2 regions of the Stenotrophomonas maltophilia genome follow, and region 1 is predicted to be linked to the other one. Evidence: predicted binding sites of a transcription regulator. Region 1 holds the regulator's gene; the other holds the start of a gene.

Evidence for each region. Region 1 encodes HrcA, which represses chaperone genes, less so after heat shock. Its sites were predicted from a motif close to TTNGCACTCNNNNNNNNNGAGTGCNAA; they were not measured.
Region 2: EZ304_RS08945 (co-chaperone GroES) is a predicted target of HrcA. The motif match lies at 2,428-2,454, and genes of this name have one in related genera.

What each region holds. Positions count from the first base shown of each region.
Region 1 is NZ_CP037858.1:3,882,072-3,887,711, reverse strand. Features, by position in the region: gene dnaK (molecular chaperone DnaK) at 1-1,532, opposite strand, end outside; gene grpE (nucleotide exchange factor GrpE) at 1,713-2,228, opposite strand; gene hrcA (heat-inducible transcriptional repressor HrcA) at 2,292-3,356, opposite strand; gene recN (DNA repair protein RecN) at 3,472-5,133, shown strand; gene EZ304_RS17975 (LysR family transcriptional regulator) at 5,255-5,640, opposite strand, start outside.
Region 2 is NZ_CP037858.1:1,969,499-1,975,138, reverse strand. Features, by position in the region: gene cutA (divalent-cation tolerance protein CutA) at 1-283, opposite strand, end outside; gene EZ304_RS08950 (endonuclease) at 352-2,142, opposite strand; gene EZ304_RS08945 (co-chaperone GroES) at 2,501-2,788, shown strand; gene groL (chaperonin GroEL) at 2,872-4,521, shown strand; gene EZ304_RS08935 (DUF6445 family protein) at 4,655-5,266, shown strand; gene EZ304_RS08930 (serine hydrolase domain-containing protein) at 5,328-5,640, opposite strand, start outside.

The DNA of each region.
Region 1 (5,640 bases):
TCGGACAGGCCCGAACCGGCCTTGATCTCGACCTTCTGTTCCTTGTTGGTCTTCTTGTCCTTGGCCGACACATGCAGGATGCCGTTGGCGTCGATGTCGAAGGACACTTCCACCTGCGGCAGGCCACGCGGGGCCGGCTCGATGCCGGACAGGTCGAACTTGGCCAGCGACTTGTTGAAGCGGGCCTGTTCGCGCTCACCCTGCAGCACGTGCACGGTCACGGCCGACTGGTTGTCCTCGGCGGTGGAGAACACCTGCGAGGCCTTGGTCGGGATGGTGGTGTTCTTCTCGATGATCTTGGTGAACACGCCGCCCATGGTCTCGATGCCAAGCGACAGCGGGGTCACGTCCAGCAGCAGAACGTCCTTGACGTCGCCGCCCAGCACGCCGCCCTGGATCGCAGCACCCAGTGCCACGGCTTCGTCCGGGTTGACGTCCTTGCGCGGTTCCTTGCCGAAGAACTCGGTCACCGCCTGCTGCACCTTCGGCATGCGGGTCTGGCCACCGACCAGGATCACTTCGCTGATGTCGCTCGAACGCAGGCCGGCATCGTTCAGGGCGACGCGGCACGGCTCGATCGACTTCTTGATCAGGTCTTCCACCAGCGCTTCCAGCTTGGCGCGGGTCAGCTTGATGTTCAGGTGCTTCGGACCCGACGCGTCAGCGGTGACGTACGGCAGGTTCACTTCGGTCTGCTGGGCGCTGGACAGCTCGATCTTGGCGCGCTCGGCAGCGTCCTTCAGGCGCTGCAGGGCCAGCGGATCCTTGCGCAGGTCGATGCCCTGGTCCTTGTTGAACTCTTCAACCAGGTACTCGATGACACGGTTGTCGAAGTCTTCGCCGCCCAGGAAGGTATCACCGTTGGTGGCCAGCACTTCGAACTGCTTCTCGCCGTCGACGTTGGCGATCTCGATCACCGAGACGTCGAAGGTGCCGCCGCCCAGGTCGTACACCACGATCTTGCGATCCTTGTTGTCGCCCTTGTCCAGGCCATAGGCCAGCGCGGCCGCGGTCGGCTCGTTGATGATGCGCTTGACGTCCAGGCCGGCGATGCGGCCGGCGTCCTTGGTCGCCTGGCGCTGGCTGTCATTGAAGTAGGCCGGCACGGTGATGACCGCTTCGGTGACCTTCTCACCGAGGAAGTCCTCGGCGGTCTTCTTCATCTTTTCCAGCACCTTGGCCGAGATTTCCTGCGGGGCCATCTTCTTGCCGTCGCTGGTCGACACCCAGGCGTCGCCATTGTCATGGGCCAGGATGCCGTACGGGACGTGCGCGATGTCCTTCTGCACTTCGGCGTCGGTGAACTTGCGGCCGATCAGGCGCTTCACCGCGTAGAAGGTGTTCTTCGGGTTGGTCACGGCCTGGCGCTTGGCCGAGGCGCCGACCAGGACTTCGCCGTCCTTGGTGTAGGCGACGATCGACGGGGTGGTGCGATCGCCTTCCGAATTCTCGATGACGCGGGCCTTGCCGCCGTCCATGATCGCCACGCACGAGTTGGTGGTGCCGAGGTCGATACCAATGATCTTGCCCATGGGGGAGACTCCTGAGGATGCTTGTTGGGGTCAGTCCGGCCGTTCGGCCGGTGGATGAATACGATGTGGGGGAGGCTCGTGGAACATTCAAGCCATCTCCCGAACGCTGTGTTTCCGGTCGTCCGGCGCGTTCAGCGTCGGGCCGGGTCGCGGGTCATTCCGCCTCCCGGCCCGGCAGGGTCAGTCGGCGGCCACCACCACCAGCGCCGGCCGCAGCAGGCGCTCGTTGAGCAGGTAGCCCTTCTGGAACACGGTCACCACGGTGCCGGGGGCGGCGCCCGGGGCCGGCACCTGGCTGATGGCCTGGTGGTGTTCCGGGTTGAACGGCTGGCCGGTCGGGTCCAGCAGGACCAGGCCATTGTCACCGGCAACCTTCAGCAGCTGCTTGTAGGTCAGCTCCAGGCCTTCGCGCAACGGGTGGGCGTCGTCGCCGGCAGCCTTCAGGCCAGCATCCAGGCTGTCGAATACCGGCAGCAGCTCCCCAAGCAGCTTCTCGTTGGCGAACTTGCGGGCCTGCTCGATGTCACGGGCAACGCGCTTGCGCTGGTTCTCCAGGTCGGCGCGCTCACGCAGCGCATCGGCCTTGACCTGTTCAACTTCAGCGCGCAGGCGCTCCACTTCGTCATTGACGCCGGCGGCGGCGGCCGCATCGGCGGCACTCTGCTGGGATTCGATATCTGGATGTTCGTGGTTCATGTCTGGGTCCCTGGCGGTCAATCTCCGCCTCCACCCACCCTAGTGTGGGCGGGATGCTGCGTTTCAAGCGTCGGATGTTCCCGGCGTGCGGCCGGCCGGCGAAAAGGCCGCGCCGAGCACATCGGCGGTGGCCTGGACCAGCGGGATCACACGGTCGTAGGCCATCCGCTTGGGGCCGATCACGCCCAGCACGCCCAGCACCTGGCCGTTGGCGGTGTACGGGGCGGTGACCAGCGAGACGCCCTGCAGCGGCATCATCCCGGTCTCCTCGCCGATGAAGATGCGCACGCCGGGGGCCTGGATGGTCCGTTCCAGCAGCTGCAGGATTTCGCGTTTGCTGGAGAACAGCTCGAAGAGCTCGCGCAGGCGCTCCAGGTCGGACAGGTCCTGTACCCCCATCAGGCGGGTCTGGCCGGCCACCAGCATGTCGTCGGCCGCCGGCTGCAGGGCCTGCTCGGCCAGCTCGATGCTGTGCGCCAGCAGCTGCTCCAGCTCGGAACGGGCATCGCGTAGTTCCAGCAGCAGGCGAGTGCGGATCTCGGCCATCGGCAGGCCGGCGAAATGGGCATTGAGGTAGTTGGCCACCTGCTCCAGCTGGCCCGGCGCGAACTCCTGGCGGGTCTCGATGACCCGGTTCTGCACCTCGTTGTCGGCAAACACCAGGATCGCCAGCACCCGGCGCCCGTCCAGTGCCACGAAATCGATCTGGCGGAAAGCGAACTGCTCGCGCCGCGGCGCACTGACCACGCCGACGAAGTGGCTCATCGCCGACAGCAGCTCCGAGGCGCTGCCGAGCAGGGCCTGGGTGCTGCCGCCACCGGCCAGCTCCTGGCGCAACCGGGCCAGCTCACCCTCGCCCGGCGGCTGCATCTGCAGCAGGCTGTCGACGAACACCCGGTAGCCATGCGCGGTCGGGATGCGCCCGGCCGAGGTGTGCGGCGACGCCAGCAGCCCCAGGTCTTCCAGGTCGCCGAGGATGTTGCGGATGGTGGCCGGACTGACCTCCAGGCCGGCCACGCGCGCCAGCGTCTGCGAGCCGACCGGCTCACCGTCCTGGATGTAACGCGCGATCAGCGTGCGCAGCAGATGGCGCGCACGTGGGGCAAGCTGGTCGGGAGAACCGTGCATGGAATCAACCTGTGAGACACGGACACTAGATAATGGCGGCGCATCACCTTGGCAAGTCATTGGACCTCCCTCGCCCGCGTGCTAGCGTTGCGCGGCTGCTGATACCCCCTTACCCATGCTCAGACATCTTTCGATCAAGGATTTTGCCGTCGTCCGCGCCACCGAACTGGAGTTCGGGCCAGGCATGACCGTGGTTTCAGGCGAGACCGGCGCCGGCAAGTCGCTGATGGTCGACGCGCTGGGCTTCCTGTCCGGCCTGCGCGCCGACAGCGGCGTGGTCCGCCACGGCGCCGCCCGTGCCGAGCTTTCGGCCGAGTTCGCGTTGGAGCAGCTGCAGGCCGCGCGCCAGTGGCTGGCCGACAACGAGCTGGACGACGAAGAACAATGCCAGCTGCGCCGCGTGATCCGTGCCGACGGCGGTTCGCGGGCGTGGATCAATGGCCGCCCGGTGACCCTGGCCCAGCTGGGCGACCTGGCCTCGTTGCTGGTGGAGATCCACGGCCAGCACGAACAGCAGGCCCTATTGACGCGCCCGTCGCAGCTGGCCCTGCTGGATGCCTATGCCGGCAACGAGAACGAGCGCCGCCAGGTGCGCCGCGCCGCCGCCGCGTGGCAGGCACTGGTCGATGAATCGCTGGCGCTGTCGCAACAAGGCGACGTGAGTGACAGGATAGGCTTCCTGGAACACCAGCTGCGCGAACTGGACCGTGAAGACCTGGAGCCGGAGTCGATCGCGGCACTCGGTGCCAGCCACCGTCGCCAGGCCCACGCCAGCGCCCTGCTGAGCGCCTGCCAGGCGGCCAGCAACCAGCTCAACGGCGACGACGGCAGTTCCGCACTGGACCTGCTGCAGCAGGTGCGCCACGAGCTGTCTCGCCTGATCGAACACGACCTGCGCCTGGGCGAGGTGGACGGCCTGATCGAGAACGCCTCGATCCAGCTGCACGAAGCCCTGTCGCTGCTGGACCGCGTACATGACGACCTCGACGCCGACCCGGAGCAGTTCGAGGAGAATGAGCGCCGCCTCGGCCGCCTGCACGACCTGGCCCGCAAGCACCGCGTGCCGATGGACGAGCTGGGCGCGCAGCGCGAGCGCATGCACGCCGAAGTGGAGCAGCTGCGCGGCGCCGACGAACGCCTGCAGCGCCTGGCCGGCGAGATCGACAAGGCCGCCGCCGCCTGGCGCGCACAGGCCGAAGTGCTGACCGCCAGCCGTCGCAGCGCTGCTGCCGAACTGTCGGCCACCACCACCGGCATCATCGCCGAGCTGGGCATGGGCGGCGGCCAGTTCCTGATCGAACTGGAGCCGCAGGACGCCGGCAAGCCGGACCCGCAGGGCGCCGAGCGTGTGGAGTTCCTGGTGGCGGCCAACGCCGGCCAGCCGCCGCGCGCCCTGCGCAAGGTGGCCTCGGGCGGTGAACTGTCGCGCATTTCGCTGGCCATCGAAGTGGCCGCGCTGGACCTGGATGCGGTGCCGACCATGGTGTTCGACGAGGTCGACTCCGGCATCGGCGGCGCAGTGGCGGACATCGTTGGCCAGAAGCTGCGCGCCCTCGGCGAGAAGCGGCAGGTGCTGTGCGTGACCCACCTGCCGCAGGTCGCCTCCAAGGGCCATGCCCATTACCGGGTCAGCAAGGCCCCGGTGGAAGGCATGACCCAGAGCGCGGTGGAAAAGCTGGACAGCAAGGCGCGCGAGGAGGAGCTGGCACGCATGCTGGGCGGCGTGGAAGTGAGCAAGGAAGCGCGCGCCGCCGCCCGCAAGCTGCTGCAGGTGTAACGCCTGTTCGCGGTTATCCACGCATGGCGTGGATCTACAACGCGCGCGGTAGTGCCGGCCGCTGGCCGGCACCCCGATGCGGGTGGGCGAAGATCGTGAGGTTGCCGGCCAGCGGCCGGCACTACCCCCGTGGTTGCGTCAGGTCGACGTTCTCCACCAGGAAATCCAGGAACGCGCGCACCCGCAGCGGCAGGTAGCCGCCCTGCCCCAGGAACACCGCGTGCACCTCTTCCAGGTCACCGGGATTGGCTTCCTCCAGCACCGGCAGCAGGCGTCCGGCAGCGATGTCGGCCTGCACCTGGAACGCGGCCAGCCGTGCCATGCCCAGACCACCCAGCACCAGCTGGCGCAGCGCATCGCCGTTGCTGGCACGGGCATTGCCACTGGGCAGCAGCATCCGCTCGCGTCCGTCCTGCAGCAGCGGCCAGCCCTGCATCGCACGTGCATGGCCGATGTCCAGCCGATTGTGTGACTGCAGCGCCTCGACGTCGGCCGGCAGGCCGTGGC
Region 2 (5,640 bases), 1.9 Mb from region 1:
CGGCCCGGGTTTCGACCGCGATGCACTCCGGGAGTTCATACGGATGCAGTTCGACGATCCGGGCAATCGCGTGATCGACGCGGCTTGCGGTGGTCTTCACCAGCAGCTGCAGCTCGGCGTCGGTGGTCACCTCGCCCTGCCAGCGGTAGGTCGACTGCGCGCCATCGAGGCGGGTCACGCACGCGGCCAGGCGCTCGCCGACCAGCGCGTGCGCGATGCGCTCGGCACTGGCCCGGTCCGGGCAGGTGGTCAACAGCAGCAGGACGGGATCGACGGTCGACATGACCGTCGAGTATAGGGCCGCCGCCGGGTCAGGGCCCGGCGGCGGCGATGGACCGCTGCGTTGCGCGGTCAGTTGGCCAGCTGGCAGGTGGCCGGCTTGGCCGAGGTGAACAGGCCAGGGGTTGCCCACTCGGGGTGGTCGATGAACGGGTTGCGGTTGCCCTGGAAGCTGTAGATCACGTCATTGCGCGCACGCTCGGCATCATCCGGCGGATCGGACAGGTGCCAGTCGATCAGGGTCGACAGCAGGCCCATGTAGGCCGGCGAGCTGCTGGTCTTGACGATCCTGCTGCGGTCGTCGGTCAGCTCCAGGTCCGGCTCGGACTGGCCGGTGGCCGCATCCTTGCCGCCCTCGTAGCGGATGGCCATGTACATGACCGCACGCGCCATGTCGCCCTTGCGCTTGCCCCACACCTCGAACGTGCCGGTGTTGCCGTCCGGCGTGCGCACCCAGTTGGAATTGCCCGGATAGCCACCGCTGCCGCCGCCCTGGCCGTTGTTGGCCTCGGTGGCGCGCTCGCCGCAGTTGGCGTCGCACTTGGCGAACGGCTTGTTGCCACGGTCGGCGTTCCACTGTGCATCGGTCAGGTACAGCATGTGGGTGTCGGTGTACGGCGCGTACGGCAGGCCCTTGTCACCGGTGGTGCTGGCGAAGCCCAGCGAGTTCGGCCAGGTGTGTTCGCGGTTGTACTTCAGGCCACTGCCGCTGCCGGCGCGATCGGTCACCTTGGCGTAGCTGCGGTTGCGATACGCGTCGAGGATGCGGTTCGGGTTGTTCGGGTCCTCGTCGGCAATCTCCAGGATGGTCCAGGTGCTGGTGCCCGAGCCGCTGTACGGGTAGGCGGTGTGGCCCTTGATGGTGGCGTGCAGCGAGCAGCGCAGCTGGCTCGGGCTGGACGTGTTCACCTTCGAGTAGTAGCCGGCCGGCACGCCCGGATTGCCCGGGTCGGGATTGCCGCCGGTGCTGGCCACGGTGAAGGCGATGCGGCTGTCGGCGGCCGGGTGCGCGCCCTGCAGGTCGGTGATGCGCGCGGCGCGGATGTCGAAGCGGCAGGCCTCACCGGCCACCAGCGCGGTATTGGTGGACAGCTTCACGCTGCGCCCGCTGGCGGGGAAGGTCAGCGGCACGCTGCCGGAAGTGCCGCAGCTCAGCGCGAAGGCGCCACTGGCCAGGTTCACCGTCTCGCTGAACACCACTTCCAGATCGGCCGCGGCCGGGAAGGTGCTGCTGCCCTGTGCCGGGGTGGTGGTGGACACCGACGGCGGCGTGTTCGGGCCCGGGGTGCCGCCACCACTGAAGGTCTGGCCGTTGTTGCAGCTGCCGAAGGTCTGCCTGGCCGACTCGGCCCAGGTGAAGTGGGCGTACTGGCTGCCGCTGCCGGTCAGCTGCAGCGAGGTGCCCGGCGCCGTGCTGTTGGTCTCGGCCACCGGAATGTTCTGGCTGGTCATGCCGGCGGCAGGGCCACCGGAGGCGGTGATGGCGCCCTCGTAGCTGAGGAACTGGACCACCTTGCCGCTGGCATCGACCAGGGCGATGCCATCGTTCGGGCCGTTCTGGAGGCCGTTGGTCGGGTAGCTGACCACGGCGATGCTGGCGCTGCCGCAGCCCGCGGCGGTACCGGCCGGGACCGGGTTGTTGGCGTAGACCGTGGCGGCCGAAGGATTGCTGCCGTTGTAGAGGTAAAGCCGATAGCCGGACAGGTCCTCTCCGGCGGTGGCGACGACCTCGATCGCTTCGCCGACGTCACCGGCGGCGGTGCTGTCGTCGTAATGCAGTTCGTTGATGAAGACCTCGGCCTGGGCCGGCGCGGCGGCCAGCGCCAGCAGGCAGGCGGCGGCAAGCGGGGACAGCAATCGCATCGACAACTCCTTGTGATTGGGAATGCGCGGCCGAGCCTAAGGCCGATCCAGTGACACTTTGTCGTAAATGAACGTCAGATATCTGACAGTGCGACGCGGATCACCAAAAGTCGAGGGCGCCGAGGACCGAATGGATGCGTTTCACCGGGCTGAACGTCTTCATGCAGGGACGCGCTGTGCGGGCCTGGCCGCACCGAAATTTTTTCCGGGGACGGCCTTGAAAGGCCCGGGGGCAGCTCCATCTCTGTCCTGCTCCCGATTCGTCGGGCTTTTTCGCGAGCGATGCTGGCAGTCACCTGGGGTGAGTGCTAACATCGCCAGACTTTTTCAGACCAATCAATAACTTAAGAGGTCTCTCATGAGCATCAAGCCGCTGCACGACCGCGTTGTGGTCAAGCCGATCGAAGCCGACGAAATCTCCGCCGGTGGCATCGTCATTCCGGATTCGGCCAAGGAAAAGTCCACCAAGGGTGAAGTCGTGGCCGTCGGCCCGGGCAAGCCGCTGGACAACGGCAGCGTGCGTGCGCCGTCGCTGAAGGTTGGCGACAAGGTCATCTACGGCCAGTACGCCGGCAGCTCGTACAAGAGCGAAGGCGTCGAGTACAAGGTCCTGCGCGAAGACGACGTGCTCGCCGTCATCGGCTGAGCCTCGGCGCGACCTGCTTCATCCCCTGATTCCAAACACCCAGCCGCCGGGCATGGCCCGGCGCTACCAATGAGGTAACTGCAATGGCTGCCAAGGATATTCGTTTCGGTGAAGACGCCCGTTCGCGCATGGTGCGCGGCGTCAACGTTCTCGCCAATGCCGTCAAGGCCACCCTGGGCCCGAAGGGCCGCAACGTCGTGCTGGAAAAGAGCTTCGGCGCCCCGACCATCACCAAGGACGGCGTCTCCGTCGCCAAGGAAATCGAACTGGCTGACAAGTTCGAGAACATGGGCGCACAGATGGTGAAGGAAGTCGCTTCGCGCACCAACGACGACGCCGGCGACGGCACCACCACCGCCACCGTGCTGGCCCAGGCCCTGATCCGCGAAGGCGCCAAGGCAGTTGCCGCCGGCATGAACCCGATGGACCTCAAGCGCGGTATCGACAAGGCCGTCGTGGCCGCCGTTGCCGAGCTGAAGAGCATCTCCAAGCCGACCGCCGACGACAAGGCGATTGCCCAGGTTGGTACCATCTCGGCCAACTCGGACGAGTCGATCGGCCAGATCATCGCTGACGCGATGAAGGAAGTCGGCAAGGAAGGCGTGATCACCGTTGAAGAAGGCTCGGGCCTGGACAACGAGCTGGACGTGGTCAAGGGCATGCAGTTCGACCGCGGCTACCTGTCCCCGTACTTCATCAACAACCAGCAGTCGCAGACCGCTGACCTGGATGACCCGTTCATCCTGCTGCACGACAAGAAGATCTCCAACGTCCGTGACCTGCTGCCGGTGCTGGAAGGCGTCGCCAAGGCCGGCAAGCCGCTGCTGATCGTTGCCGAAGAAGTCGAAGGCGAAGCGCTGGCCACCCTGGTGGTCAACACCATCCGTGGCATCGTCAAGGTCGTGGCCGTCAAGGCTCCGGGCTTCGGCGACCGTCGCAAGGCGATGCTGGAAGACATGGCCGTGCTGACCGGTGGCACCGTGATCTCCGAAGAAGTTGGCCTGTCGCTGGAAAAGGCCACCATCAAGGACCTGGGCCGCGCCAAGAAGGTGCAGGTTTCCAAGGAAAACACCACCATCATCGATGGCGTGGGTGACAAGGCTGCCGTCGACGCACGCGTCGGCCAGATCAAGACCCAGATCCAGGACACCTCCTCCGATTACGACCGCGAGAAGCTGCAGGAACGCGTGGCCAAGCTGGCCGGCGGCGTTGCCGTGATCAAGGTCGGTGCTTCGACCGAAATCGAAATGAAGGAAAAGAAGGACCGCGTCGACGACGCCCTGCACGCGACCCGTGCAGCCGTTGAAGAAGGCGTGGTCCCGGGCGGCGGCGTTGCCCTGGTCCGTGCGGTCACCGCACTGGCCGGCCTGAAGGGTGCCAACGAAGACCAGAACCACGGCATCCAGATCGCCCTGCGCGCGATGGAAGCCCCGCTGCGCGAAATCGTTGCCAACGCCGGTGAAGAGCCGTCGGTCATCATCAACAAGGTCAAGGAAGGCACCGGCAGCTTCGGCTACAACGCCGCCACCGGCGAGTTCGGCGACATGCTGCAGTTCGGCATCCTGGACCCGACCAAGGTGACCCGTTCGGCCCTGCAGAACGCGGCCTCGATCGCTGGCCTGATGATCACCACCGAAGCCATGGTTGCCGAAGCTCCGAAGAAGGACGAGCCGGCCATGGGCGGCGCCGGTGGCATGGGCGGCATGGGTGGCATGGGCGGCATGGACTTCTAAGGTCCACGCCCGCGTCGGACGTTGCCGGCCCTGGTCGGCGCGTCTTCCCGATGCAAAGAAGAACCCCGCCGCGAGGCGGGGTTTTTTGTTGCCCGGTTGCCGCCATGGCGCCGCGTCGCTACGCTCGGCGACCATGCCTACCTCGTTCATCGTCGTCGACGACTTCCTCTCTCCGGCCGATGCGCACGGCCTGCGCCAGGCCGGCCTGGGCCTGACCTACCCGGCGCAGGAGGGCGCGTTCCCCGGCCGCAATTCGCTCGAACGGCTGGAGCTGGACGGCCTGTCCGAGGCCGCATCGCGGCTGGTCAACGAACCCCTGCGGCCGGTCAATCCGCTGCAGTCGCACGGCAAGTTCCGGCTGACCCTGGCCAGCGATGTCGGTCGCGCCAAGGTGCACACCGATCATTCGCACTGGTCCGGCATCCTCTACCTCAGCGCTCCGGAGCACTGCGAAGGCGGTACCGAGTTCTTCCGCCACCGCCGCACCAATACCGAGCGCATGGCGTTGAACGCCCACGAGCTGGCTGCGCTGGGCTACGCCAATGGCGGCGACATGCATCGCGACATCATCGAGCGCGACAGCGTCGACGACAGCCAGTGGGAGATGACCATGCGCATCCCGATGCGCTTCAACCGCCTGGTGCTGCTGCGCCCGTGGTTCTGGCATACCGCTGGCCCGGCCTTCGGCGACCGGCCGGAGAATGGGCGGCTGGTCTACCTGATGTTCTTCGAGCAGGCGCGTTGAGGAATGCCATCCACGCATGGCGTGGATCTACCGAGGTAGCCGCGCAGGCGTCATTGCCCCCTCATTCGACGAATGCCTTCGCCGCGCCGTACTCCCACTGCCACGGCACGCCGGTGTCGCCCAGCACGAAGGCCACCAGCGCCGGGAAGGTCGCTTCGGCGCGCACATCGTTGCCCAGGATCACCACGCAGCGCTGCTGCCGCTCCACGCACACCAGCGTGTTGCCCACCGCATCATCGTGGCCGCCCTTGTAGAAGCCCGCGCCTTGCGGGCCACGGAACGTCACCACGCCCAGGCCCGCCGCCAGATCCTTGCGCTGCTGCGCCTTCGGCAGCTCCGGCTGCAGGGTAGGGAACTGGCTGGCGGTGGTGATC